Regions from separate parts of the Paenarthrobacter sp. AT5 genome, predicted to be linked through region 1. Evidence: riboswitches for the same ligand, from Rfam matches in the RefSeq annotation. Region 1 holds a riboswitch; each other region holds the start of a gene.
What was found. A riboswitch is a leader RNA that binds a small molecule or an ion and turns the genes downstream of it on or off. The one in region 1 is predicted to bind cyclic di-AMP.
Positions count from the first base shown of each region.

Region 2: linked by a shared signal. The riboswitch ahead of RI444_RS03680 (hypothetical protein) and the one ahead of RI444_RS20095 (hypothetical protein) in region 1 are both predicted to bind cyclic di-AMP.
Region 3: linked by a shared signal. The riboswitch ahead of RI444_RS02200 (NlpC/P60 family protein) and the one ahead of RI444_RS20095 (hypothetical protein) in region 1 are both predicted to bind cyclic di-AMP.

Region 1 is NZ_CP136441.1:4,315,605-4,325,105, forward strand. It holds gene RI444_RS20050 (PTS mannitol transporter subunit IICBA) at 1-113, opposite strand, end outside; gene RI444_RS20055 (TetR/AcrR family transcriptional regulator) at 178-900, opposite strand; gene ptsP (phosphoenolpyruvate--protein phosphotransferase) at 1,030-2,730, shown strand; gene RI444_RS20065 (HPr family phosphocarrier protein) at 2,792-3,070, shown strand; gene RI444_RS20070 (helix-turn-helix domain-containing protein) at 3,206-3,625, shown strand; gene RI444_RS20075 (hypothetical protein) at 3,706-3,948, shown strand; gene RI444_RS20080 (alpha/beta fold hydrolase) at 3,967-4,761, shown strand; gene RI444_RS20085 (DUF6480 family protein) at 4,878-5,120, shown strand; gene RI444_RS20090 (ATP-dependent DNA ligase) at 5,128-6,195, opposite strand; cyclic di-AMP (ydaO/yuaA leader) riboswitch at 6,411-6,558, shown strand; gene RI444_RS20095 (hypothetical protein) at 6,563-7,858, shown strand; gene RI444_RS20100 (hypothetical protein) at 7,851-8,048, opposite strand; gene RI444_RS20105 (AEC family transporter) at 8,113-9,033, opposite strand; gene RI444_RS20110 (PucR family transcriptional regulator) at 9,166-9,501, opposite strand, start outside.
Region 2 is NZ_CP136441.1:768,346-777,846, reverse strand. It holds gene RI444_RS03715 (YhgE/Pip domain-containing protein) at 1-574, shown strand, start outside; gene RI444_RS03710 (TetR/AcrR family transcriptional regulator) at 571-1,341, shown strand; gene RI444_RS03705 (hypothetical protein) at 1,452-2,048, shown strand; gene RI444_RS03700 (EamA family transporter) at 2,070-2,984, opposite strand; gene RI444_RS03695 (LysR family transcriptional regulator) at 3,057-3,989, shown strand; gene RI444_RS03690 (SixA phosphatase family protein) at 4,052-4,576, opposite strand; gene RI444_RS03685 (winged helix-turn-helix domain-containing protein) at 4,712-5,581, opposite strand; cyclic di-AMP (ydaO/yuaA leader) riboswitch at 6,358-6,511, shown strand; gene RI444_RS03680 (hypothetical protein) at 6,517-7,356, shown strand; gene RI444_RS03675 (pyridoxal phosphate-dependent decarboxylase family protein) at 7,453-8,844, opposite strand; gene RI444_RS03670 (HAD-IA family hydrolase) at 8,883-9,501, opposite strand, start outside.
Region 3 is NZ_CP136441.1:448,246-457,746, reverse strand. It holds gene RI444_RS02215 (PEP/pyruvate-binding domain-containing protein) at 1-847, opposite strand, end outside; gene RI444_RS02210 (universal stress protein) at 869-1,906, opposite strand; gene RI444_RS02205 (FAD-dependent monooxygenase) at 2,331-2,939, shown strand; gene RI444_RS02200 (NlpC/P60 family protein) at 3,087-3,872, opposite strand; cyclic di-AMP (ydaO/yuaA leader) riboswitch at 3,876-4,038, opposite strand; gene RI444_RS02195 (copper resistance protein CopC) at 4,218-4,856, opposite strand; gene RI444_RS02190 (NCS2 family permease) at 4,970-6,412, shown strand; gene hutG (formimidoylglutamase) at 6,568-7,515, shown strand; gene RI444_RS02180 (hypothetical protein) at 7,581-8,072, shown strand; gene RI444_RS02175 (NAD-glutamate dehydrogenase) at 8,140-9,501, shown strand, end outside.

The sequences.
Region 1 (9,501 bases):
CACGCGATGAAGGCTCCGATGTTGGGCATGATCATGCCGGACAGGAAGGTTCCGAATTTTTGGACACCAACGCGAACGCTGGTGCGGGGCTTCGCAACGGTCTCTGTTGCCATGTGAAATCCTAACGTGTTTCCCGCGGCGGCGCGGGGTCAGTCGATATAGATCGAGAGGACAGCTTTAGGAGCTGCTGGAGATGCGGTGAAGCCATTCCAGGAAAAGCTTCAATTCAGAACTGGACAGTTGGTCAGAATGCGAGGCCTGCAGTGCCGCATTCAGGGCGATTGCCGCAACAACCACGGAGGACTTACCGGAGTCCTCCGCTGCGGCGCCACGGGCGGTATCCGTGGAGACGGCGAAGATCATGGAATCCCGGGTCATTGTTGATAGCTCCAGGTTCCGGTCTTCGGCCGGTTCGGCGATAAGCATGAGCGTGACGCCCACATTGGCCGCGAGGATGCTGCGCGCCGCTTCGCGGGGCGGCACATTGATCTGTCCTGAGATGGCGGCCTTGTTCAGCATCTCCTCCAGGAGGGCTTCCGCGTCGGCCACGATGGCCGGGCGGCTCTCCGGGCGAATATTGCCGAACATCACCAAGTACAGATGGGGCTGGGAGAGTCCGAACCTGACGTGGTTGTCCCACATCCGCCTGACGTCCTCCAGTGGTTCCCCGGACGGTGCAAAGTCGCGCTCCTTGGCCACGTACTCTTCGAAACCGGCCGACACGACAGCGTCGAACAAGCCCTCTTTGGTTCCGAAGTGGTGGTAGAGCGTAGGCGCCGTGACACCGGCAAGCTTGGTGATTTGGCGCGTAGAGACCGCTGACCCTTCCGAATTCGCCAGCAATTCGGCAGCTGCGCGAAGCAACCGAATTTTAGGCGGAAGCTGGTCATCGAAACTCATAGCCGCTACCCTAGCACCTATAGCGTTGCTATATGAAGTGGCTCACAGCACAATTTTGTAAGCTCGACTTCAAGGCTCGTGGTGCCGATGCCGCAGGGTCAGATCCAACCAGCAGGAACAGAGGATTCAGTGCAGAATTTCCAAGGAGTAGGGGTAAGCCCTGGACGCATCATTGGTTCCGTTCGGCAGATGCCCAAGCCGGTCAGCGAACCGCCCGCGGGCGAACGGCTCGCAGCGGACGCCAGCGCGGAAGACGCCGTCGCCGGTTTGAAGGCAGCAGCCCAAACCGTCCATGACGAGCTCAAGCGCCGGGCAGACACCGCCAGCGGCGACGGCAAGGCCGTCCTCGAAGCGACGGCACTGATGGCCAAGGACACCATGTTGCTGAAATCGGCCACCAAGCTGATCAATGCAGGAACCTCCCCCGAACGTGCCATCTGGGAAGCCGGCGCCTCCGTCTCCGAAATGCTGCATAATCTGGGCGGCTACATGGCCGAACGCGCCACCGACGTCCTGGATGTCCGTGCCCGCATCGTCGCCGAACTCCGCGGCGTTCCCGCGCCCGGCATCCCCTCCTCGGCAACCCCCTTCATCCTCGTCGCCGAAGACCTCGCCCCCGCCGACACCGCCACACTGGACCCCTCCACAGTGCTGGCCCTGGTCACCTCCGGCGGCGGACCGCAGTCACACACCGCGATTATTGCCCGCTCCCTCGGCCTCCCTGCCGTGGTGGCGGCCCACGGCGTCGACTCCGTACCCGACGGAACCGAAATCTACGTTGACGGCGCCGCGGGCCTCGTCTCCCTGGAACCCTCCGATGAACAGCGCACCGCCGCAATGGCCTGGGCGGAAACCTCGGCAACGCTCGCTTCCTTCGACGGAAACGGCACGACGGCGGACGGACACCTGGTGCCGCTGCTCGCCAACGTCGGAGGTGCCAAGGACGCGGTTGCCGCCGCGGGGCTGGGCGCCCAGGGCGTTGGCCTGTTCCGCACCGAGTTCTGTTTCCTCGAACGCGACACCGAGCCCTCCGTGGACGAACAGGCCGCGGCCTACAAGGCAGTGTTTGACGCGTTCCCCGGCAAGAAGGTTGTGCTTCGCACCCTGGACGCCGGCGCGGACAAGCCCCTGCCCTTCCTCACCGATGCCACGGAACCCAACCCCGCGCTGGGCGTCCGCGGCTACCGGACCGACTTCACCACCCCCGGCGTGCTGGAACGCCAACTCTCCGCAATCGCACAGGCCGCCTCCGAATCAGAAGCCGATGTGTGGGTCATGGCGCCGATGATCTCCACCGCAGCCGAAGCCGGCCGCTTCGCCTCGCTCTGCGCCGCAGCCGGACTGAAAACACCGGGCGTAATGGTGGAAGTGCCCTCGGCAGCGCTCACCGCGGCCACAGTGCTCAGGGAGGTCGCTTTCGCCTCACTCGGCACCAACGACCTCACCCAGTACGCCATGGCAGCCGACCGCCAGCTGGGCCCCTTGGCCGAACTGAACACTCCGTGGCAGCCCGCAGTTCTCCGGTTGGTGCAGCTCACCGTGGAAGGCTCGGCCGCCGAAGCATCCGGCCGGGAAGGCGATCCCAAGCCTGTCGGCGTGTGTGGCGAGGCGGCCGCGGACCCTGCGCTCGCCGTCGTACTCACCGGCCTTGGCGTCAGCACACTGTCCATGACCGCGCGCTCGCTGGCCGCCGTCGGGACTGTCCTGAAGACCGTCACACTGGAACAGGCGCAGGAGCTGGCCCGGCTGGCCCTGTCCGCACCAAGTGCGACGGAAGCCCGCGAGTGGGTGCGCGCCAAGCTCCCGGTACTCGAAGACCTCGGGCTGTAAGTCCAGCCCGACCCGCCGCATCCAGCAAGTTCCGCAAGTTCCCAACCGCAAGGAGAAACCCATGCCCGAACGCACAGCTACCATCGCCAGCAAGTCCGGCCTCCACGCGCGTCCCGCGGCGCTCTTTGCCGAGGCCGCCGGTGAACAGCCCGTGGACGTCACCATCGCCATGCAGGGAGAACCCGCCGAAGACGCCCTCGACGCCGCCAGCATCCTGTCCCTGATGACGCTTGGCGCGGCCAAGGGCGATGTGGTGGTGCTCCGGGCAGAGGGTGAAGGTGCTGACGAGGCACTGGATGCCTTGGTGAAACTGTTGGAAACGGACCTGGACGCCGTCTGACTCTTGGCTTGCCGCCCGATTCGATGGCTCGCTGCGTGTTAGACGGTAGGAAACGTCTAACACGCAGCTAATCGTCGAAACGGGCGAACCGGCATGCAACACCGCCTTGGGGTGCAGCCGCGCTAGGCTTCTGCCATGGCATTGATAGCTCCCCGCGTTACGGCCGGCCTTCCCGCCGATGACGCCCGGAACCTGGCACGCTCGCTCCAGGACAGCAACGACATCACTGTGTTCGTCGATGGCACCGTCCACCGCCTGCCCGATCAGGCGAAGGACGCCGTCGTCGACCTCCTCGCGCGGCTCAGCCGGGGCGAAACCGTGACCGTCAGCAGTGTCGAGGAAATGCTCACCACCTCCCAGGCAGCTGAGCTTGCCGGGATTTCGCACACCTATCTGCGGAATATGACCGACCGCGGCGAAATCCCCGTGGAGTACCGGGGAACCCATCGCCGTATCCGGCAGGCTGCCATCATGGCCTGGCTGGAAAAGCAGAAGCGCAAGGAAGCCGCCGCCAATGCGGCAGAGGAAGCCGCAGGACCTGACGACACGCCGTAGACAGGGCGTGGTGATAAGGATCAAGCAACGATCCCGGCCAAGAGGCGGAGTGCCGCAAACGCCGGGGTTACGCTTATTTGGTGGGAAATTTCAAGGGGTGGCATATCGTGACCGGCGCGGCCGCCATGGCTGTTGCCGCACCCCTTGGCTCGGCCATGGGATTGAACTTCGTGGCCACGTTCATGTTCGCGTGCGTTGTGTTCGTCGCCGTCGCGATGTGGACGGAATCAAAGATCGCCCGACGCCGGGAAGCGGCCAACGCTGCCGACGTTCACCAGAGCGCGGATGAATCAGCCGGGTCTGACGACCCTGCGCGGGAGTAGAACCGGGTGCGAGGACGATTGACACGCCGCACGCCCCTGCGCTCGGAAGACGTCGAAGCCGGCGGGCTTAAGGGTCGCATCCTTTGGACGAACGGAACCCCGCCACCCGGCTCGCAGCCATCGCCCGGCTCCCCGGACAGCCCCGTGTACATCCTGATTCACGGCATCGGCGTCTCACACCGTTACCTTGCGCGTCTCCACGCCGTTCTTGCCGCAGGTTCACCGACGTACTCGTTCGACCTGCCGGGTTTTGCGGGCACGCCCACACCGGACCATCAAGTCACGGCCGAGGAATACGGGGCCTTCATTGCGGAGACGCTGAAAGCGAAAGGCATTACCTCCTACGTGCTGGTGGGCCACTCCATGGGTGTGCAGTTCGCCATCGAGGCTGCGCTTCATGCACCGGAGCAGGCCTCGCACGTGGTTCTGATGGGTCCCGTGGTGGATTCGAAGCACAAGAACGTACGGCGGCAATCGCTGGCCCTCTTCCTGGATGGGCTCCTTCGCGAAAGTCCGTCCTCCAACTGGATCGTCGTCTCCGACTACTTCCTGTGCGGCCCTCGCTGGTACCTCACCGAGCTGCCCGTGATGATGGAGTACCCCACCGAGAAACGACTCGGCCTTGTTGGGAGCCCCGTGCTGATCCTGCGCGGCAGCCGCGACCACGTGGCAGGACCCGAATGGTCGCTGCGGCTCTCCCGCGCTGTTCCCCAGGGCAGGCTGGTGGAGATTCCGGGGGTGGGACATGTGGCCCAACACATGAGGCCGAAGACCGTTGCGGACGCCATCCGGAGCTTCGTCGCCGCAACGTAGGACCGTACGCAGGCATAGCCTCACGACGGCGGCACGCCCCTTGTTGCGTTGGACGGGACACGGTTAGGCTGGCAGGGCAAGCCAAATAGTAAGTTTGCTTAGAAAGGGGTTTGACCATGACCAGCTATGACCCGGAAGACGATCCGCAGACCTTCGGAGTGTCCGGCGCGGCCGAGCCCGACAGCATCCACGAGGACCCGGACATGAGGCAGGACGAAGACCGCGATCCCGCCGCATCAGCGAACCCGGATCCGGACAACGGCAACGTCACAGGGCTTGAACCCGGCGGCGGAGTACCCCCGGGAGAAACGCCTCCAGCGGAAGACAGCATGAGCATGGACCAAGGGCACGAGGAATAGAGCTCCCCTAGTGCAGCTTGAGGATCTCGCCGAGGTTATAGTCGGCCGGCTCCTCCAGCTGTGAGTACGTGCAGCTTTCAGGAGTCCGGTCCGGCCGCCACCTGCGGAATTGCGTGGTGTGCCGGAACCGGTCTCCTTCCATGTAGTCGTACGCCACTTCGATCACCAGCTCGGGCCGCAGAGGAACAAAAGAAAAGTCCTTGCCGGCACTCCAGCGGCTTTGGGCCCCCGGCATCCTCGAACCAACCGCCGCTCCGGTTTCCTGGCTGGCCCACTCTCCCCAGGGGTGGTCCGCGATCTCCACCTGGTACGGTTCCAACTCGGCCACCAGCGCCTTCCGCTTCGCCATGGGGAAGGCGGCCACCACTCCAACGTGGTGGAGTTTGCCGGAATCGTCATAGAGCCCCAGCAGCATCGACCCCACGACGTCCGCCGTCTTGTGCCAACGGAAACCGGCCACCACGCAGTCCGCCGTCCGTTCATGCTTGGTCTTGAACATCACCCGCTTGTTCGGCTGGTAGGTACCGTCGAGCGGTTTGGACAGCACGCCGTCGAGCCCTGCTCCCTCAAGCTGCACGAACCATTCCTGTGCCCGCTCAAGGTCGGTGACCGCAGGCGTCACGTACACGGGCGGCTCGGCATCGGCGAGCGCCTTTTCCAGCGCAGCACGGCGCTCGGAGAACGGCCGGGCAGTGAGGTCTTCGTCCCCGAGGGCCAGGAGGTCGAACCCGACGAAGGAGGACGGCGTCTTCTCTGCAAGCATCCGGACGCGGCTGTCGGCGGGGTGGATGCGCTGCTGCAGTCCTTCGAAGTCGAGCCGGTTGCCGGAAATAAGGATGATCTCGCCATCCACCACGCATTTCTCCGGCAGGTTCTTCTTCAACGCCTCCACCAGCTCAGGGAAGTACCGGGTCATGGGTTTCTCGTTCCGGCTGCCCAGGATGACGTCATCCCCGTCCCTGAAGACGATGGTCCGGAACCCGTCCCATTTGGGTTCGTAGTGCCCAACCTCAGGAATGTTGGGCACGGATTTGGCGAGCATGGGCGAAACGGGTGGCATCACGGGTAGGTCCATAGCTCATGTCTACCGACCGGTAGACGCCGAAAGCTAGTGCTCACCAGGGATATGTGGACGGTGTGTGGCGCGTCCGTCCGTCAGCGCGGGCGCTGCCGGCCCTCATGTACCGTCCGTTACATTAATGTGACTTTACTTCCCTGCTGCTGTAACTTCGTAGGGCGACCCGTATCTCCGCTGGGCCGCTTCCGGGCTGACGCCGAGCTCTGCCGCATCCCGGAATCCCGCCAGACCCGCGGCAGAGACGGGGGACCCAGAGTTCCCGGGCCTGTTCCCCGCAGGCCCTTGGGGTGAAGCCGCCACGTGCGGCCGGACGGCCTCGTCCGAACCCGACAGCTAACCTCGCAGGCGTTGAGAGGCAAACACCATGTCCCCAACCATGGATCAGCCGCGCCGTGCCCAAGGGGACGGCCAGCCCACCAAGCCAACCGGACGCCGTCGGGCCCAGCCCAGCGGTCCGGCCACCGAAATGGAAAGCACGACGGCGGCACCCGCCACCGCAACCGACCCCACCGCTGCGCCCATGACACGAGCGCAGCGTCGGGCGATGGAACGCGAGCGCGCGGCCCAGGCAGTCGTGGCTCCGGAAGCTGCACCGAGTGCAGAGTCCGTCTCCAAAACCCCCGCTGAATCCCCCACCGAAGAGCCGCGCACCGAAGCCATCCCGGTAGTTGCCGCTCCTCCGCGCTCGGAGTCCACTACGCCCGGGCCGCCCACGGCTGCCATCCCCGTGGTGAAGGCCACGCCGGCGGAGCCTGCCGCTGAGGCCGAGCCCGCGACTGCCGCTATTCCGGTGGTTTCGGCGCACGTTGCCGCCGAGGCCGGGACCGCCCAGCCCAAGACGCCGGCCCGGATCGCCGCTGACGCTACAGCCGCCGCCGGACTGGCCAGTCGCAAGACCGCCCGGGGCCAGCACGACGGCGCACGCCCTGCGGCAGGACGAGCCGCTGCAGGACGCAATGCTGCGAAGTCGGCCTTTGGTTCCTTTGCTTCCTCATCCTTCACCAAGGAACCCCACGCCGTCCTGACCAAGGCAGCGTCCGTGAAGACCATGAGCCAGCGCATGGCGGTGGTCGCCGGAGCACTGGGCCTGGTCCTCACGGTGGGAACGGTAAGCCAAGCCATGGACCTGCCGATCTTCGGCCAGGACACCCAAAACCAGGCCAGTGGCGCTAACAATTCCGGCGAAGGCCGGGCAACGGGCTCGGCCACTCCTGGCCCGACGCCGTCCTACTCCACCGCGTCCTCGACGTCGGCCGCTACGACGGATACCGGGCAGTCCGCAGTCGAAGCAGCCTCTCCGGCAGCGGCAGCACCGCCGTCGTCCACTCCGACGCCGCAGGTTTCGTTGGCCGACCCCAAGTGGGTTCCGTCCAACGCCCCTTCGGCCGTGGTTCCGGTACCGGGCGTGACGTCGCCCGTTCCGAGTCAGCCGGCACCGCCGTCGGACAACATCACGGCGCCTTCGCCCAGCACGACGCCTTCAACGACGACGACGCCAACCACCACCCCAACGCCCACGCCGACGACGACGCAGACTTCCAAGCCGCGGCCCAGCGACTCCCCGAAGCCGGGCTCCGACCCTAAGTCCAGCGCACCGACGGAGGCTCCGAGCTTGGACGTGGACGGCCTGCTCGACGCAGCCAAGGGGGTCCTCAAGTGAGCACCCGCATGCCCCGCACCACTACCCACATCGGCTGGCACGGCCGGTACTGCTGCAGCAGCCGGACGGCCACTTTCCGCCATCGGATGGGCCGCTGGAGCCACCAGCGGTTGCGCCGTTTCTGACGGGCGCCGCAAAAAAGCCAAGAAGGCAGGGACCCGGCAAGGGTTCCTGCCTTCTGTTCTGCCACCTGACTGTTCTGCCACCCGGCTCTTCTGCCACCCGGCTCTTCCGCCCCCGGGTCACGTGATTCGCTACCCCAAGAGCCAGGCGACCACCAGCAAGGCCCCCACGCAGAGCAGTGTGGTCAGGAGGATGACGTCGCGCGCAACAACAGTGCCGCGGCCGTACGGGGAAGCGAAAAGGAACACATTCTGTGCCGTGGGAAGCGCACCCATGATGACCAACGCCAGGAGGTGCTGCCCTTCGAGCCCGAAGACGAACCGCCCCAGCGCCCAGACCACCAAGGGCATCCCCACGAGTTTCAGGAGCGTCGCCACCACGGTTTCCACCCGGCCGTCGCCCTTCTGCAGCGGAGCGCGGCCCGCCAAGGACATCCCGAAGGCGAGCAGCACCATGGGAACGGCAGCTCCGGCCAACATATCGATGGGCCGCTGGACCAGTTCCGGAACCTCCCACCGGGTCAACGCCACCACCACACCCAGCGCTGACGCGATGATCATGGGATTCCCCAACGGCTGCAGCACCACCCGCTTCCAGGGAACTTTCGCCCCTCCGACCACACCAAGGATGGTGACATAGAAGGGCGCCAGGACCAGGAGTTGCACCAGCAGGACCGGGGCAACGTGCTGGGCCGTTCCCACCGCGTAGAGGGAAACGGGGATCCCGATGTTGTTGGCATTGGCATAGCTGCTGGCCATGGCTCCCACGGCCGTTTCGGCAACGGGCCGTCGGAAAAAGAGGAAACTCAGCAGGCAGTACAGGAGGCCCATCGCGGCAGCAGACAGAAGGGCCAGCGGGGCGTCGACGCCGAGCGCGGCCCGTATGTCGCTCCCGGCCACCACGGTGAAGAGCAGCGCCGGGTTGGTGATGTAGAAGGCGGTGCGGGTCAGAGCAGCCTGCACTTCCGGGGCGAGCAGTTTGCACCGGACGGCCAGGTAGCCCACGGCAATGACTGCCGAAATGATGAGGATGCCGGAGACGACGCCGCCCACCCCGCCCCCTTTCGCATTGGTAACAGGTCCCGCTTGGAACGGTTTCCCTAGTTACTAATCCTGTGAGAAACCGCTTTCTAACCCTAAGCGTACGGGCAGGGGCTGTCCATCGGAGTTCATCCTGTGGCGCCTTTAGATTCGTGGCCTGAGCGCCCAGCGCCGGGCCTTCAGCGCGGCGTGAAGCTCCAGCCGGATGGCACCACTGAGGGGATCGGCTCCAATGAGTTGGCGGATCCTGCCGAGCCGGTTGTAAATGCTGCTGCGATGCAGATGGAGTTTGGCGGCGACATCCTGCACCGAACCGTCGTTGTCGTAGAGGAGCTCCAGGACGGGCAGGAGCTCACCGTTTCGATCCTGCCCTTCAAGGGTGCTGTAGTGGACGGATCCCGTATCGTCCCAACCGCCGGGCGCCTGCAGGCGGTCGAAGAGTTGATAGACCCCCACCGACCGGCTGTCCACCAGCTCTCC
Region 2 (9,501 bases), 1.1 Mb from region 1:
CACCCTGGCCCTGTGGATCGGCGTGTTCATGCTTGTTCAGGCCATGCGGCCCATCACCCAACGGGCACTGGCATCCAATGCACGCTCATGGAAAATCGCCGTCGGCGGCTGGCTGCCGTTCTTCGCCGTCTCCGTCCTGCAGGCCACCGTCCTGACGCTCGTTGTGGACCTGGGCCTGGGGCTGAACCCGGCACACCCCGTGGGCACGTGGCTGTTCATGCTGGCCGCGGCGATGGCATTCAGCGCGATCATCCAAGGAATCGTGGCCTTCCTGGGTACGCCGGGCAAGTTCGTGGTGCTGATCCTGCTGGTCCTCCAGTTGGTTTCCTCGGGCGGCACGTTCCCTTGGCAAACCACGCCAATGCCGCTGCACGTAGTCCATGAAGTCCTGCCGATGGGTTACGTGGTCACCGGTATGCGGCACCTGATCTACGGTGGCGAACTGACCATGATCTGGCCAACGGTACTGGGCCTGCTTGGCTACACTGTGCTGGGAGCAGTACTGTCCACCCTTGCAGTCCGCAAACATAAGACGTGGACCCTCAAGACGTTGAAGCCGGAGATCGCCGTATGAGCACCCCAGAGGCCGCACGGGCCCGTGCTGCCACCGCTGAGGCTGCCGACGTCCGGGCTGCCGGCGTCCGGGCTGCCGGCGTCCGGGCTGCCGGCGTCCGGGCTGCCGGCGTCCGGGCTGCCGGCGTCCGGGCTGCCGGCGTCCGGGCTGCCGGCGTCACGGGTGCCACCGGAAAGAAGCTGCGTCCCGAGCGCACCAACGCCACCAAGCAGCGCCTGTTCGAGGCCTCGATGGAACTCATCGGCGAGCGCGGAGCAGCCGGCGTGACCGTCGACGAGATTGCGGCCGCAGCCGGAGTCTCCAAGGGAACGGTCTATTACAACTTCGGCAGCAAGTCGGACTTGATCGCCCAGCTCCTGCGCCACGGCGTGGACATCATGCTCGGACGCCTCCAGGCCATCGAAGGGCAGGTCGCGGACCCCTTGGACGCCATGACGAACATGGTGGAGCAGGCCATGGAGTTCATGGACGACTATCCTTCCTTCGCACGGCTGTGGGTCAGCGAGAACTGGCGCGCTCCCGGTGAGTGGAGCGCGGTGTTTGCCGAACTCCGGGGTGAGTTGCTGGCCGTGATCGGGTCGGCCGTAGACCACGTGGCGGGCGACTATCCCGTTGACCAGAGCATTGCCCGGGGAAGCCTGGAAGCGGCCATCCTCGGTGCCATCTTTGTGGTGGGACTCGACCGGCAAACCTACAACCCGGAACGCACCCGCGGGCAAAGCGTGGCCGCCGTGATGACCATCATGCACGGGTACGTGATCAAGTAGCCCTGCCGTTTAGCCCGCAGACACCCCGGTTCCGCTGAACGGTACAGAACTGCAATCTACGACGGCGTGGCGTGGCGGCTTGGTCGGCGATGATTAACCCCATGCGTCACATGGGGAACAGTGGAAAGCTCGCGATCGTAGCTGCTTTCGTCTCCTTGGGGCTCTTGGTGTTGGCCGCAGTGGTCCTTGAAGAAGTGGTTCTTTACCTCTTCCTTGGCGCCGTCCTCACTTGTTATCTGGCCTCACTGGTCCAGGTCTTCAACCGACGCCGCTACCTGGTTGTCCTTCTGGCCGCGGTGGGCACCACGTTGTTCGTCGGATTCGGCATAGCCTTCCTCCGGATGTGGGGGCTGGCATTCAACCAGGATTCCAACGCCATGGGCAGTGCCGTCAGCAGCCAGGACCCGGACATTTACTTCTACCTCGCTGCCGTTGCAGGCGTGGGAACCGTGGCGGTCCTGTTCCTCGGCGCCGTGATGCCGTCATTTGGCTCGCGAACGGCTGCTCCTGCTCCTGCCAAGCGGCCGGCCCCTGTTACCAAGCGGACACCGGCCCGGCGGAAACCAAGCCCGCCACCGGCCCAGCGAAATCCCACCCCGCGCCCGGCCACCCAAGTCAAGCGCCCCGCTCCCCGCAAGCCAACGACGCCTGCCAAGCGGCCGGCGTCGAACGCTTCCACCCAGCGCAAGCCTGCCACCAAGCGCTAGCTGCAAGGCCCGCCCTGCGCCCTACCGCGGAATCTTGAGGCGTTCACCGGACCTGACAACGGATCGTTTGCGGGGCACACTCAGCACTGCCGTCGCCACGCCGAGGAGCAGGACCAGGCCGCCCAGGATCTCGGCGGCGGTCGGGACCTCGCTCAGCACCAGCCACGCGGCGGTCATCCCCACCACCGGAACCAGCAGCGTGAACGGCACGACGTCGGAACTTGGGTAGAGCGTCAGCAGCCGGTTCCAGATCCCGTAACCAATTAGGGATGCGAAGGCGGCCGTATACACCGCGCTCAGGATGGTTGCCGGTTGCAGGTCAACAATGGTTTCCAGCACCGCCTCCGGACCGTCCACCGCAAGGGACAAAACCACCATCGGCAGGGGAACCACGGCTCCGGACCATACCACCAAGCCCAGGCCGGATGTGGCTTTTGAGTGCCGGGCCACCACGTTTCCAACTGCCCAGGACAAGGCGGCGGCCAGCACGATCATGAGCGGCAGCACCGGGGCCACGGCACTCCGACCCAAAGCCACTACGCCCAAGCCGGCAATGCCCAGGACCACGCCCACCATCTGCCTCCGCGTCGGCCGCTCACCCAGGAACCGTCCGGCAAGCAGGATAGTGAAAAGCACCTGCGCCTGAAGGACAAGCGAAGCCAGCCCCGCCGGCATGCCCAGCGCCATGCCCAGGTACAGCAGCCCGAACTGCCCTGCGCTCATAAAGAGCCCGACGCCGAGAATGGCCTTCCAGCCCACATCAGGTTTGCGGATGAAGAAGATGCAGGGAAACACCACCAACAGGAAACGAAAGGCCACGAACAACAACGGGGGAACGTCCCGGCCGTCGGGGTGCAGGCCGAGGTCAATGGCAACGAAGTTGATGCCCCACAGCACGGCAACGAGCACTGCGAGCACGGAATGACGAAGGTTCACAAGTCCACTCTTACGTTCATTTCAATGAAGCACCAGCGTTGAATTCGGTACGCGACAATGTAGATTTGCTTCATGATCGATATCTCCACGCTCCGGGCCTTGGTTGCGGTCGATCAGCACGGGTCCGTGGTGGCCGCATCAGAGGCGATGGGTTACAGCCCGTCCGCCGTTTCGCAGCAGATCAAGAAACTTGAGAAGCAGGCCGGAGTCGCCGTGCTCGAGCGCAACGGGCGCGGGGTACTCCTCACCGAACGTGGTGTTGCCCTGGCCGGATACGGTCGGCGCATTCTGGGCGAGCTCGAGGAATTGCAGGCAACCCTGCTGGCAGATCCGGAGAAGCCGTCGGGCACACTCCGGCTGGTGGCCTTCTCCACAGCCTGCCGCGGCCTGGTGGGGCCCATGCTGGGACGGATCGCGACTACCGATTCCGAGCTGGAGGTCAGCGTGCTCGCCGAGGACCCGCGCGAGGCCATCCAACGCGTTGCAACCGGCGAAGCCGAGCTCGCGGTAGTCCACAACTGGAACTCAGTGCCACTCGTGATCCCGGAGAACATGGCCCACGAAGACCTGTGCCTCGACCAGGCCGACGCCCTGCTCAACGTCAGCCATCCGCTGGCGGCGAGGACCGCCGTCGAACGCCTTGACCTGTTGGACGAAACGTGGGTGAGCACGCCGGCGGGAGCCATCTGTAACGAGGCCTTGCTGCAGATCTTCGCTGGATTGGGCCGCGTGCCGGATATTCGCGTCTACGATCCCGACTTTTCGACGCACATCGCCATGGTGGAACAGTCGGTGGCCGTGGCGCTGGTCCCCCGGCTGGGCAGGCCGCCGCTTCCGGCAGGGGTTGTTGCCGTCCCGGTAGTGAATCCCGTGCAGCAGCGCGCCGTAGGGATCGTGTACCGCAAGACCATGGCAGCGAGTCCCAACATCCGCCACACGGTTCGCCTTCTCCGGGAGGTGGCCGCCGCTGAAGAACTCCCCGCGGTCCCGACTGACTCGCATTAGTGGTTGCCAAAAGCGCTGGGAACAACCCCTAATGCCAGCCAGTTGAGGTAAGAGGCGGGGGGTTAGTGGCGCGGCACCTTGAAGTGGATCAAACGCGCGTCTTGCCCGTCGAGCTCAGCCCAAGGCTTCTCCGTCTCCAGCACGGTCAAGGCGCTGGTCGGGTAGCGGGTGGCGGCATCCATGTAGGCGTCGTGGTCCGAGTCCCGGGAAGCCAGCCGCATGGCAAGGTCCTGCACGCCCGGCATGTGGGAGATCACCATCAACGTAGTAACTGTGTCCGGTACGTGGTTGATGACCGCGAGCATCTCTGTGGCCGAGGCTGCGTACAGCCCGTTCTCGAGCTTGGGCGTAGGAGCTTTTTCGCCCAGTTCATCGCAGATCCATGTGCACGTCTGGCGCGTCCGGAGGGCCGAGGAACACAGGATGAAGTCAGGGACCACCTTGTGCTTCAACAACCATTTTCCGGCCAACGGGGCTTCGCGGTGCCCGCGTTCCTCGAGGGGGCGTTCATGGTCGGGCACACCCACGGGCCAGTCCGCCTTGGCGTGGCGCATGATCACAAGCCGTCTCAGGTGGTGGTCGCTCATCCAAATACCTTATAGCCGCGCCAGGCAGATACTCACTGACCAGACAAAACGAAAGGCGGCACATTCCGTCAGCGCAGTGGTTGCTCGAGTGAGCGCAGGCGCAGAGGGATGTGCCGCCTTTCGGCAGTCACAGGATCAGATCGAGTATTCCGGAGCGGCCCAGACAATGACCTCGGGGTGCTCGTAGAAACGGTAGCCCTGGCCGCGGACCGTGCGGACGGTGTTGGCGAGGCGGCCCAGCTTGGAGCGGAGACGACGGATGTGGACGTCGATGGTGCGCTCGTTGGGGACTTCCTCGGCGTTCCGCCACAGGCCTTCGAGGAGCTCGTCACGGCCCACCGTGCGGGTGCCGTTCTCCACGAGGTAGTTGAGGAGTTCGAATTCCTTGAACGTCAGGTTCAGCGATTCGCCGTCGAGGTGGACTTCGCGGCGGGCGAGGTCGATGAGCACGCCGGACGGGCGCGCTTCCTGCTGGGGCGCAGGACGTGCGGCTTCGGTGCGCTGGCGTGCGGCCACGGTGGGGTCACCGAATGTGGAACGTACGACGTCGAGTGCGGACCCGGGTGCGCTGGCGGGAGCAACGGCGACGGCGGCATAGCTTTCCGCGCCGGTCACGAGCGACTGGGCGTAAGCACGGATTTCCTGGGCCAGCTTGGCAATGGAGGTCCCGGCAGCAGCTGCGGTCTCTTCGTCAATGCCCATGTAGAGCACGAATCCGCGGGCTACGTTGTCATTGGCCACGGGCCGGAGACGCTCGGACTGGGCCACCACCGGAGTGGGTGCCGTCATGGCGGCGGGCTCGGTAGCGGCAGGCACGGCGCGCAACTGTCCGTAGGAGTTCGGGTTGTAGCCCTGGGGAACGTAGCCCGGAGCCTGCTGGGCAGCAGCCTGGGTACCGGGTGCGTAACCGGGGCGGTTACCGAAACCGGGGCGGAGGCCGGCGTTGGAAGCGGCCTTGTTGGCGTTACGGACGGAGATGTGGACGTATCCGGATGCAACTGACATGGAGTGCTTACCTCAAAAGTGAATAGCCGTCATCGCGGCTTCGAATGCTGGTGTCCCCGCAATGAATTTGGGGAGGGGCGCCCAACGGTGGGCTAGGGGGCGAATGCCTGAAACTTTTCTGGGGTGGGAAGTTAGGCTTGCATTCGACAACAGCGGGACTCGTCGCCAGCGGGTGTGCTGGAGAAGATTGCTGCGGCTGCAGGTGCTGTTGAGTTCTTGTTCACATTGGAAGTGTGCAACGTAACAATGACAACACGCAAGTAACAAAGGGCGGAAACGTCCACATTCTGAGATAAGCGCGAGTATTGTGCCGCAAATCACAATTCAGCGGATCGCAAAAATGAATGCGGTTTTGTTCGGTTAAGGACAGAAATATTGCGTTCTGACTGAACTTTCTTCGACCAAAGGGGCATGATGCCCCTCTGGATTCCCGCGAGCGCCCGACCAGCGGAATCTCACGATCTGAAACGGATGCTGTCCAATCGAAGTGGACGCCAGGCTCGATATTCAGGCTCCCAATCTGCTAAAAGCTCCGAACGCCACCTGCGAACCCCCGCGCAGCCTCAGTGCCCCCGATTGTCGCGGCGCCGTGGCGCATCCTGCCCCGCCCTTCCTTGGGGCACATCCCCACCGCGGCGAATCCGGCAAGGCGACGCACCGGCGTCGTGATCTCTGTTACCTAAATGTGACTTTCGCTTGAACCTCCTGTACCGTCGAACGAGTGGGTCGCCCCAACCTTGGCCCACACCCGGGATGCGCCGAGCTCTGCCACTTCCCGGAGTTCCGTTCTGATTTCGAGGCAGAGACGGGGGACCCAGAGTCTCCGGGCCAGGCATTGCGCCGGCCCTTGGGGTGAAGCCGCAGCTACACGCGCGGCCGGATGACCTCATCCGAACCCGACAGCTAACTCCGCAGGCGCTGAGAGGTAATCACACATGTCTGAATTCAAGGATCAGTCGCGCCATGAGGCGCGTCACCGTGACGAAAACAACGCTCCCCTGACCAAGTCGCAGAATGTCCTGAAGAACGCTGCCCGCCAGGGTAGGACCGGCCACCGCATGTCGGTAGCAGCCGGCGTCGTCGCAGCCGCGCTGGGCGTTGCATCGCTCGGGCAGGCCGCAAACGCCACGTTCAACCTTCCGGAGATGAGCCAGGCAGCACAGACCCAGGCTTCGGTCCAGGTGGACCCGCAGACCCGCGAGAACGCTGCCGCTGAAGCCGCCGCCCAGGCTGAGGCCGCAAAGCGCGCCGCTGCTGAAAAGGCCGCAGCTGCCAAGGCCGCCGCCGAAAAGGCTGCTGCGGAGAAGGCTGCCGCAGAAAAGGCCGCAGCTGACAAGGCCGCCGCCGAGCAGGCTGCTGCTGCCCAGGCAGCAGCAGAGAAGGCTGCAGCCGACGCCGCCGCCAAGGCCGCTGCGGACAAGGCTGCCGCAGAAGCTGCTGCCGCCGCTGCAGCCCCCAAGGCCATTGATGATCCTGCCGCCGCAAAGGCCTACGCTGCCAGCATCCTGGCCAACTACGGCTGGGGTCCGGGTGAAATGACCGCCCTGAACACGCTCTGGGAAAAGGAATCGAACTGGCGCACCACTGCCACCAACGCTTCCAGCGGTGCTTACGGCATTGTCCAGTCGCTGCCGGCCGGCAAGATGGCTTCCGCCGGTGCTGACTGGCAGACCAACTACCAGACCCAGATCAAGTGGGGCCTGAACTACATCAAGGAACGCTACGGTTCGCCGTCCGCAGCCTTGGCATTCCACTTGGCCAACAACTGGTACTAAACCCGGACGTTGCCTGAGAAGCCGCTCCCGTTGCCGCCACACGCACCAGTACCTACAGGAGCGGATGGCGGAACCGGGGGCGGCGTTGGCGTTTAACTAGGCTTCGGGTTCCTGCTCCACCGCACGCCGGACTGCTTCCACCGACGCCGCCACATCGGCGTCGTCCGTGGACCAGTTGCTGACGGAGATCCGCAGGATGTTCCGGCCCTGCCAGGAAGACCCTGACATCCACACGGCGCCTTCTGCCATGAGCCGCTGGGTGATCCTGCGCGTCCGTTCGTCGCTCCCGAAACTCACCGATACCTGCGTGAACACCACGTCATTGAGCACTTCCACCCCGGGGATCGAGGATAGGCCGTCAGCGAGCGCCCGCGCGTTCTCGGCCAACCGCTCCACCATGTCGATGACACCGTTCCGGCCCAATTGGCGCAGGGCAGCCCACACCGGAATACCGCGGGCGCGGCGGGACATCTCCGGAACTTTCTCGAAAGGGTCCCCCGGCCCGGCATCCGTCGCTATCAGGTAACTCGTATGAACGCTGAAGGCACGCCTCATGGCTTCGGGGCGGGCCACGATTGCCAGGCCGCAATCGTAGGGAACGTTGAGTGTCTTATGGGCATCGGTGGCCCAGGAATCGGCGAGCTCCACACCTGCCAGGCGTTCCCGCAGTTTCGGGCTCGCAGCCGCCCATAAACCAAAGGCGCCGTCCACGTGGACCCACGCACCACGGTCGCGGGCCACTCCGATGGAGTCAGCCATGGGATCGAAGGCGCCCGAGTGCAGGTTGCCGGCCTGGAGGCATACGATCGCCGGGCCGGGTTGCTCTCCCATGGCGTCATCGAGCGCGTCGGGCAGGATCCGGCCTTCCCTGTCTGCGTCCACGGGAACACATGTCCCCAGGCCCAGATACCTCAAAGCGAGGTCCACCGCAGCGTGCCGCTCCCGCCCCGCGAACACCGTGATCCTCGGCGCCCCGGACAGGCCGAGGCCTTCCAGGTCCCAGCCGGCCTCGTCCATCAGGTGCTGCCTTCCCGCGGCAAGCCCGACGAAGTTGGCGGTAGTGGCCCCCGTGGTGAAGCCGACGTCGGAGGTGGCGGGCAAGTGCAGAAGGTCAAGCAACCAATCGGCCGCAGACTCCTCGATCGCTGCCGCCGCCGGGGTGGCAAAGCGCAGGCCCGCGTTTTGGTCCCACGCGGAGACAAGCCAATCCGCCGCCATGGCAGCCGGCAAGGTGCCGCCCATGACCCAGCCGTAGAAACGTCCGGACTGGATGGCCATCAGTCCCGGTTCGGCCAGTGCAGCCAGCTCATCAACGACGGCGGCGGCATCAGCAGGTTCGTCGGGGAGCCGCGGCAGGATGCTTGCGGCGACCTGGTCGGCGTCGGACTGTGGGCGGACTGAACGGGTGGGCACCGACGCGAGCCAATTGGTGGCGTGCACCATGGCACGCTCCAATGCAGCACCGTATGCCTCCGGCAACGCAGACATGCGCACAGCCTACTCCCGCCCGGCCGGGTGGAACAGGGCTAGAACGTCAGCGTGATGACGTGGCCGCCGTCGTCGTGCCTCACGGTCTCCACGGTCACCGCCGAGTAGTCGGGAATCCGCCACATGCCGGGTTCCAGATCCGCTTGGTGCGCGGCGGCCTGGCCCACAACCACTGTCCGCATCCCGGCGGCCCTTGCTGCGGCAATGCCTGCGGGTGCGTCCTCGAAAACCACGACGTCGGCCGGTTCGGCACCGAGCAAGGCCGCGGCTTTGAGGTATCCCTGCGGATGCGGCTTGCCGCGCGTAACGGCTTCGGCGGTAACCGCCGTCGAAGGCATGGCGAGTCCGGCGGCCTGCATGCGGATATCGGCGAGGATGCGGTCGACCGAAGTGACCAATGCGATGGCCTCGTCCGGAAGAGCTTCGAGCAGGGCCTCAGCTCCCGGCAAGGCAATGATGCCGTCAGTGCGGTTGCGTTCCATCTCGCCCAGTTCGGCGGTGAGGGCAACGACGTCGGCATCCGCCGGGGCGTATCGGCGCACCGTGTCGCCGGCCTGGACGCCGTGGGAGGTCCGCAGGATCTCGGTGTAGTCAAGCCCGTAGCGTTCTGCGAACTCCAGCCAGACCTGCTCTACTACGGCCGTCGAATCCACCAGC
Region 3 (9,501 bases), 810 kb from region 1:
GTTCAGTCCCGCCACCGGGCAGGGGCCGGATCTCGACTCTACGGTCACCGATGGTGCGCGTCAGGATCTGCAGGCTCCGGATATCCACCACGTACTGGTCGGGATTCACCGCGCCGGAGACCACTGCTTCGCCCAGGCCGGGACTCGCATCGATGACCGCCTCCTGCCGACGCCCGGTCAGCGGGTTGGCCGTGAACATGACGCCGGCGGTGGCGGCGTCGATCATCTGCTGCACTACAACGGCGAGCGCCACCGTCGAATGCCGGATCCCGTGTGCAGTCCTGTAACTCGCCGCCCGGTCAGTCCACAGGGAAGCCCAGCACCGGCTCACTGCGTCCAGCACGGCATCCACGCCAACCACATTCAGGAAAGTGTCCTGCTGGCCGGCAAAGCTCGCAAAAGGCAGGTCTTCCGCCGTGGCCGAGGACCGGACAGCAACCGGGACATCCGGGCCCAGCCTGTTGTACGCCGTGCGGACTTCTTCGGCCACCTCTGGAGGAACACCGGCAGCCAGCACTACCGAGCGGGCACGGACGGCGAGTTCGTCAAGGGAGGCGAGTTCGTCAAGGGAGGAATCAACGACGTCGGTCCCGTCCAGGGCAGCCAGCACCTCACCCAACGCTGCGCCGTCAAGCGCCCGGCGGTAGGCCGCCGTCGTCAGGCAAAATCCGGGCGGCACCGGCAAACCGGCGGTGGCCATTTCACCAAGGTTGGCGGCCTTGCCGCCAACCTCCGCCAGCATGCCTGAACGAATCCGGTCCAACGGAAGGATGAAACCGTACCCGGCTGTTGAAGCCTTCCCGGTTTGCCCGCCCTGCTGCGGCCCTTCCGCCGCTTCACCGTCCATGCCGCCGTGAAGCGTCAGGTCCTAGTCGTTGCCCAGCATGGGGCCGAACTTGGGCCTGTCCGCAAGCCTGGAGTCTTCGCGATCCGGGACCACCATGACCGGTCCCTTGGCGTGGTGCAGCACGCCGTCCGAGGTTGAACCGAGGAGCATTCCGGCGAACCCGCCGCGTCCACGGGTGCCCAGGACCACCAGTTCAACTCCCCTGCTGGCCTCCACCAGGACGTCCACGGGAGAGCCGTCTGTCAGCTGGGTTTCCACCGTGAGATGCGGGAAATGGCTGCGGAGCCAGGCAACGCCGGCATCCAGTTGGACCTTGATATCCGCGAACAGGGCATCCCTGTCCAAGGGGGCCGGCACCCAGGCCAGCGAGCCGCTGTACTGAGGCACAGCGCAGACTACCCGAAGCTTCGCGCCCATGCGTTCTGCCTGTTCAGCAGCCTCCAGGACCGCCACTCGCGCCTGTTCGGAGCCGTCAACACCAACTACAACAATGTTCTCCACAGTGCGGGGACCGGCCTTCGCGTGTTCGGCCTTGATGTGCTTGTCCTCGGTGCTCTGGCCCAGGCGGTCGGCGCAATACAACGGCACCGTCACTGTGGGGCACTTCGCATGGGCCGGCAGCGCGCTGCTGACGGAGCCCAGCAGACGGCCGACGAATCCACCGCGTCCGCGGCTGCCCGAAACCAAGAGGGCGGCTTCCGCGGAGAGATCCAGCAGGACACCGGCGGCATCCCCGTTCTCCACCGAGGCGTCAACGTCGATGTTGTAGCCGGAAACCTTCTCCATGGCCTGTTTGGCGATGGCTTCGGCGCCTTCCCGGATCATCGAGTCGTCCACCGTTGCGTATCCGCCGTCCAACCCTGAGGCGGCGAAGATCGGCACTGAATAAGCGGTCACGATGTGCAAGGGAAGTTGCCGGCGTTCGGCTTCACGCGCTGCCCACACCAAAGCGCATTGTCCGTGTTCGGAGCCGTCCACTCCAACCACGATGCCGCCCGGTGCTACTGCTTCCGCGTCACCGCCGCGGGGATGTTCAACGTGACTACCGTGCTGGTCCATTTGGGGCCCGCCTCTCCACCTGCTGCTTGATGTTCCGGCCATTCTGCCAGAGGTTCAACGTAGGGGTGTTACACCTCACGTTGTGCGCTAATGTCCGTGAACGAGGAAGCCACGGGACTTCCTCGTCCAATGCCAACTATTCTCGTTTGCTTATAGCGAATCAAGGCGGCTTTTCCGCTATCTGCATAACGGTCCGGGCTCGGTTTCAAGGCCCTCCCGGGACGCCCCGGGAAGAAGTAATAACACGCTGTCAGGAAGGCTACCCAACGCCCCAAAAGTTCTGTAGTGTTCGAGTCACCGAATGGCCGGTGAGAGTGTTCCAGAACACATACCGGCCATTTATTTGCGACCGTTTGGGGGAACCGGAAGCGTCCAATCCTGCCTTTGGGCACGTACGTCAAGGAGGAACCACGCAGTGTCACTCATGCCTGATTCCGCCACGGAGCGAACCACCACCGTGGTGATCGGAGCCGGACTCTCAGGCCTCGCCGTGGCCAGCGAACTCAGCCGCTACGGCGTGGGCTCGATCGTGGTGGACGGCTTCGGCCCACTCGCACAGACGGGTCCTTCCGTGCATACCGGCATGCTGCAACGCTGCGAGGTAGCCGATCCCGCTTCCATGCTGGAACGGAACCAGATCCTCCGCCACCTGCGGAACTACGCGGCCAGTCACCACCTGGATGTACGCAACACCACCAAGGCGGTCCGGCTGGACCTGCTCACGGCTGCAGAAACTCCCCTCGCATCCCCTCGTCAATGGGCCGTCCACACGGCGCACGGCATTCTCCTTGCCGACCACGTTGTAGTGACGCGTTGCGCGCAGAGCCAGCTACGCAAGATGCTGGCCGAGCTGGGGATTGCCGTTGGTCAGAACCTTGTGGCCGCCATGCGCGCGGTGGGCATGCATCTGGTGGGAGTGGGAGAACTCATCACGCCAACCCCCAAGGAAGTCCTCCGCCAGGCCAAGGCGGTGGGGCAGGCCATCTCTTCGAAGGTGGCACTTCCAGCAGCGCCCGGCCTCGCGATCGCCTAAGCCCGGCAACCCCCACAGCGGCACCAAGGCAGCCCGGAAACAGGGCTCTTGGAGCAGGGGCCTTAGACCAAAAGCCTTAAACCAAAAAACCGGCACCCCGGGAGGAGAAAACCTCCGGGGTGCCGGCCTTTTTGTGAAGCGTGAAGCTTATGCGCCGGCGCGGACGTACGTGAGCGGGCCGGTTGCGGTCAGCCAGCTGATCGGGTGGATGCCGGTCTGGTTACCGTTGATGCCACCGGAGATGGCCTGGCCATTGCCGATGTAGATGGCAACGTGGCCGGACTGGACGATCATGTCACCGGGCTGGGGATCACTGACAACCTTGCCGTAGTTCATGAATTGCATGGGTGCAAGGTCGCCCACCGGGATACCTGCGGAGCCGAGGGCCTTTTCGACCATGGCGGTGCAGTCCTGCATGACACCGATCTGGGCGTAAGCCGAGGCAACCATTGCTGCGTTGACGCCGCCAACAGCGGGTGCCGGGGCAGGTGCTGCGGGAGCAGCAGCGGCAGGTGCGGAAGCAGCAACCGTGGCGGTAGCGGCGGGAGCAGCAGCCTTGGCTGCGGCCTTCTTGGGAGCCTCAACAACCGGAGCCGGCTTCTCGATGACCGGTGCTGCCACGGAAGCAACAGCGGGACGCTCGAAGTTGACGGTGGCCGTTGCTGCGGCAGTGACAACCTTGTTGGGGGTTTCGGCAACGGTTTCAGCAACCGTGGCGGGGCTGGAGTCCCGCTGGACCGGAGCCTGTGCCGGAGTTTCGGCAGCGTGCGCAGCAATGGAACCGGTCAGGACAAGACCCGAAGCTGCAGCGATGACGGCTGCCTGGCGGCCAGCGCCTGAAGCGTTGCTGGCAACTGCCTTGGAGATGGAGATGAACGGATTGGGGCGTACGCTGTCCGCCTTACGACGGCCGCGAAGAATGCGTGAAGACATGAAAGAGCCTCTCCCGATGCCTGCGAGGTTAGCTGTCGGATTCGGATGGGAGTCACCCGGCCACTATCCACCGCTGTTCAGCGGAAGCTTCGTGGCTTCACCCCAAGGCGCGCTCATTGGCGGCCTAAAATGGGTTCCCCGTCTCTGCCGTAGGTATGTCTGCGAACGGATTCCGACCTGCGGCAGAGCTAGGCAATCAGGCCGGAAGTGCGCCGAATGCGGATCGGGCACAGGTACTACCGTACGCGATGATCACGGCAAAGTCACATTTAAGTAACGAGAAGTGGGCGTCGAGCGTGTCGCAGTAACCGTTTCGAGATTTTCGCAGGTATGTAGAAAACCCCGTCATTCCGCGGATTTATCGCCCTCGGCATCATTGGAGGCAGCCAATTTCCGACGGGCTGTAACGGCCAGGAAAATAACGAGCGCAACAGCTAATGCAGCAAACGCCACGATGCTCCACGGGAACGGCTGGGAGGCGTCCGGAGCCGGTTCGCTGACGGGGGTTCCGGGGGCCGCAGTTCCTGCGCTCGGAACAGTGCCCGAACCTGCCTGGCCCGACGCGGACAGCGAGGCTCCCGCGGTGGCCCCCTCCGACGTCGTGCTTCCTGCTGTTGCCGTGAACGTAAAGGTGCCCTCGATGGGGTGCGAATCGGAGCTGACGACGCGCCAAACCACCGTGTACTGGCCCGCCGGAGCGCCGGGGCGCAGTTTTTGGACCGCCTGGTTGTCGATGATTTGCACGGCGCCGTCCGCCCAGTTCTCCCCGCCCGCGGTCACCGACATGCCCGAACCAATAGCCAGCGGCCGGTTATTGAACGTGACGGAGACCGATGCCGGAACTTCCGCAACCGTGGCTCCGCTGGCCGGACTCGTGGATTCTGCGGCGTCGTGCGCCGATGCCGGGGCGGCGCCGAAAAGCAGCGCCGAGGCGAAGGCGAGGGCAGCAACGACGGCGGCCAGGAGCGGGCGGATGGTGCGCATGGGGCGGTTTCTCCTAATGTTGGCTTCCTTACAGACTAGGCGAATCGTCAGGCCTCCCCGCACGGGCGGGCATAGGATTTGAGAGCACACTCACACGATCCCCGGAGACATCCATGCTTAAACAGGGTTCTGCAATCGACCGCTACTTCAAGATCTCCGAACGTGGATCCACGTATTCGCGGGAAATCCGTGGCGGCTTCGCGACCTTCTTTGCCATGAGCTACATCGTGGTCCTGAACCCCCTCATACTGTCGGGGGCTGACTCGAGCGGGGCATCGCTGGGCTTCACGGCCGTCGCCGCCACCACGGCCTTCGTGGCAGGCATCCTGACCATCCTCATGGGTGCTTGGGCCAAGCATCCCTTTGCCGTAGCCACAGGCCTGGGCGTCAACGCGTTCGTGGCCGTCACCGTCGCCTCGCACCCGGGCCTGACATGGCCGGACATGATGGGCCTGGTGGTCCTCTCCGGCCTGACCATGCTGATCCTTGTCCTCACCGGGTTCCGGACCGCGGTCTTCAAGGCCGTCCCCGAGGCGCTCAAGACCGCGATCGTGGTGGGCATCGGTCTCTTCATTGCGCTGATCGGCCTGGTCAACGCCGGCTTCGTGCGCCGCATCCCCGACGCCGCCGGAACCACCGTTCCGCTGGGCCTGGGCGTGGACGGCAAACTCCTGGGCTGGCCGACGCTGGTGTTCGCGGTCGGCCTGGTCCTCACCATCGCGCTGGTGGTGCGCAAGGTACGCGGTGCCATCCTGATCGGCATCATCGTCTCCACCGCGCTGGCTGCGATCCTTGAATTCACCCTGCATATCGGCCCGAGCAACGACGGCACCACCATCAACCCCCGTGGCTGGTCGCTCGTGGCGCCCAAAGTGTCCGAGTGGGGCGCTCCGGACCTTTCCCTGATCGGCAAGGCCAACCCCTTTGGCGCCTTCGAACACCTTGGCTTCATCGGTGCCGCCCTGCTGGCCTTCGTGATCCTGCTCAGCATCTTCTTCGACGCCATGGGCACCATGGTGGGCCTGGCCAATGAGGCCGGAACCGTGGATGAGCACGGCAACATCCCCAATGTGGACCGCGTTCTCCAGGTTGATGCGCTCGGCGCGATTGTGGGTGGCGGAGCTTCGGTGTCCTCCAACCAGATCTTCGTCGAATCCGGCGCCGGCATTGGCGAAGGCGCCCGGACCGGCCTGGCCTCGATCGTCACCGGTGTCCTGTTCCTGGTGGCCATGTTCTTTACGCCGTTGATCAACCTGGTTCCCTTCGAAGCCGTTGCGCCCGCCCTTGTTGTGGTGGGCTTCATGATGGTTTCGCAGGTGGGCAAGATCGACTGGCAGGACTGGGGCGTCGGCATCCCGGCGTTCCTGACCATCGCCCTCATGCCGTTCACCTACTCGATCGCCAACGGCCTCGGCGCAGGCTTCATCTCCTACGTCCTGATCCGCACGTTCCAGGGCCGCGCCCGCGAGGTACACCCCTTGATGTGGGCTGTGGCTGCGGCATTCCTGCTGTTCTTCGGCATCGGCACCGTGGAGGAACTGCTCGGGGTGAAGTAACTCCTCGCCGAGATGGCATTTGATGACAATGTTCGGCGCAAACATTGTCATCAAATGCCATCTCGCGGCGTCTCCGGGGACCATGATCCGGAATTTCAGACAGTCCGGACCCGGAACTGCTGGCATTGGCAGTCCGGGTCCGGTGTGCTTAAACCATGGAAACCAGCGCCCCCGCCGTAGACGTCACCCCCACCGCGTGGACCGGCCGCTTCGACGGCGACGGCCCCGAGCACCGCCGGTGGTGGCAAGCTGTGGCTCCCCACGCTGCCGGGACCGCCGCTGCCGGCGTGCGCTCCGCCGTCGTACTGGGCTTCTGCAGCGACGCAGGGGTTCGCCGCAACAAGGGGCGGGTGGGTGCTGCCGCGGCTCCGGCCGCGATCCGTGCGGCGCTTGGTCCGCTGGCGTTCCACCTGGACCGGGAGGTGTTCGACGCCGGTGACGTGGTGGTGGAGGGCGACCAGCTGGAGGACGGCCAGGCACGCGCCGGACGTGCCATCTCCGGACTGCTCGACGCCGGCAACCTCACCGTTGTGCTTGGCGGGGGCCACGAAACCGCGTTCGCCAGCTACCTGGGGGTGGCCGGCTCCGAAGTCCTGCGCGGCAAACGGCTGGGTGTGCTGAACCTTGACGCCCACTTTGACCTGCGCGACGAGCCCGTCCCGAGCTCGGGAACGCCGTTCCTCCAGATGGCCCAGGAGGAAGCCGCCGCTGGCCGGGAACTGCAGTACGCCGTCGTCGGTATTTCCGAACCCAACAACACGCGGACCCTGTTCGACACAGCGGAGCGGCTGGGCGTGAAGTATCTATTGGACGAGGGGTGCGCGCCGGAGGTCGTGGAGACGTTCGTGGCCGATTTCCTGGCAGGCATCGACGTCCTTTACTTGACGATCGACCTTGATGTGATGCCCGCAGCGGTGGCGCCCGGCGTCAGCGCTCCGGCCGCGTACGGAGTGCCGCTGCCGGTGATCAGCGCCGTCTGCAAGCAAGTGGCCGCCAGCGGGAAGCTTGTGCATCTTGATGTGGCGGAATTGAATCCTGAGTTCGACATTGACGGGCGTACCGCCAAGGTGGCTGCTCGGTTGGTGAACACGCTGCTGGCCTAACTGTGTTTGGCTAACCCTTTTGCTGGGCACATCATCCCCATAGCCTTGTGGAGGGAAGGATGGCGATGAGCACGACTCCTGTGGATGTTCCGCGAAAGGGCACTGTCCGGAATAAGTGGTCCTGGGTGGCCGGACCGGTGGCCGTTGCCCTGGGTCTGGGCGCCCACGTTGTTTCCGGTGGAAGCGCCCCGGCCATCCCCATCCTGCTGGGATTCGTGGCTTTGTCTGCCTTGGCGGCCCAGCTGATCACACACTGGATCCACGGACCCATCTTGCTGCTGCTCATCTCCGGGGCGGCGCAGCAAGTGCTGTTCTTCGGCTTCGATGCCTTGGGTGGTTCCTTTCCCGGCCTCGGTTCCCTGGACCACCTGCACGGCACGGGGCAGATCCCCGCGGACCTCCCTGCCGCAGTGTCCGGTGGCGGCGCCGTCCACGGGGCGGACCTGATGCTCTACACCCACGCCGCCGCGGCCATTCTCACGTTGCTGATTGGCGCAGGCGTGGCGAAGCTGGGTCACAGGCCCGTACGTCGTCCCGCAACTCGAGATGGCATTTAATGGCAATGTCCGGCCCAAACATTGCCATTAAGTGTCATCTCGCGGGGTTTAGGGCGATCATGAAAGCATGGCACCCGGGAATGAGCCGGCCGATGGGTTCCTGACCGACTACTACGAACACGTATCGGACGACGACGTCCGCAATTACACTCCGGAGACACTCCTTGAGCGGGCCCGCTACCATCGGACACTGGCCGAGCGCCGCGAGCCCGGGCAGGCCCTGGTAGGCATCCTCCACGAGACCGATTCCAGCGTGGTGGCGATCGTCGCGGACGACCTGCCGTACCTTCTCCCCTCCGTCACGGCCGAGATTGCCCGGGACACCTCGTCCATCCGGCTCCTGGTCCATCCGGTGTTCCGCGTCGAACGGGACCCTGCAACGCACCGGCTCACCCGAATCCGCAGCGGTCCGCACCGCACGGGATTGCCCACCGGGGTGGCGCCTTCCCCGGCAACGCACGACGACGGCGACCGCACCGAAGCGTGGATGGCGCTGGACATCCCGCGCTTGGCGGACGAGGACGGCACCGAACTCCTGATTGCCCGGATACATGCCGTGTTGAAGGATGTGCAGGCCGCCGCGGAAGATGCCGACGCCATGCACGCAGGTTTGGAGCGGACACTCGCGGAACTGGAAGCAGGCACTGGCTCGGGCGAAGATGCAGTGAAGGATTCCCGTGAAGCACAGCAGCTGCTGCGGTGGTTGGACGCGGGAAACTTCGTCTTCCTGGGCTACCGGGCCGGCGGCTCCGGCGGGTCCGGCGGATCGACCGGGCAGAGCGGCGGCCTGGGGATCCTGCGCGAGCCCGGAGACCCCAACAGTCCCACCACGGTGCAGGGCCCACTCCTAACGCTCACCAAGTCCACCAAACGTTCCACGGTCCTCCGTCATGCCTACCTCGACGAAGTAACGGTAAGGACGCCCGCCGCCCGGGAACACACCTTCGTGGGTTTGTTCTCGCCCAACTCCTCGGCCCACCCGGTGCTGGAGATCCCTGTCATCCGGGACACCGTGTCCGAGGCGTTGCGGACTTTGGGCTACCCGGCCTCATCGCATCACGGCAAGGAACTCCTGGCCGTGATGGACGCCTACCCACGGGACGAGCTGTTCCACATAGAGGCATCGCAGTTGGCCCTGCACGCCCGGGAGATTCTCCGCTTGCAGGAGCTGCACAGCACCCGGCTGTTCTTTCGTCCCGATTCGTTCGGCCGGTTCATGACTGCTTTGGTGTTCCTACCGCGCCGTCGTTACAACACAGCCGTTCGCCTGAACATCGAACGGGAACTGCGTGAAGCGTTCGGCTCGGATGACATCGAGTTCGAGTTGCGCTTGGGCGAATCCGCAATGGCCAGGGTCTTCTTCCGGATCCTGCTCCCGGCGGCGCCGTCAGGATCCAGCCAGCACAGAGCAGACGCCGGCACACCCCCA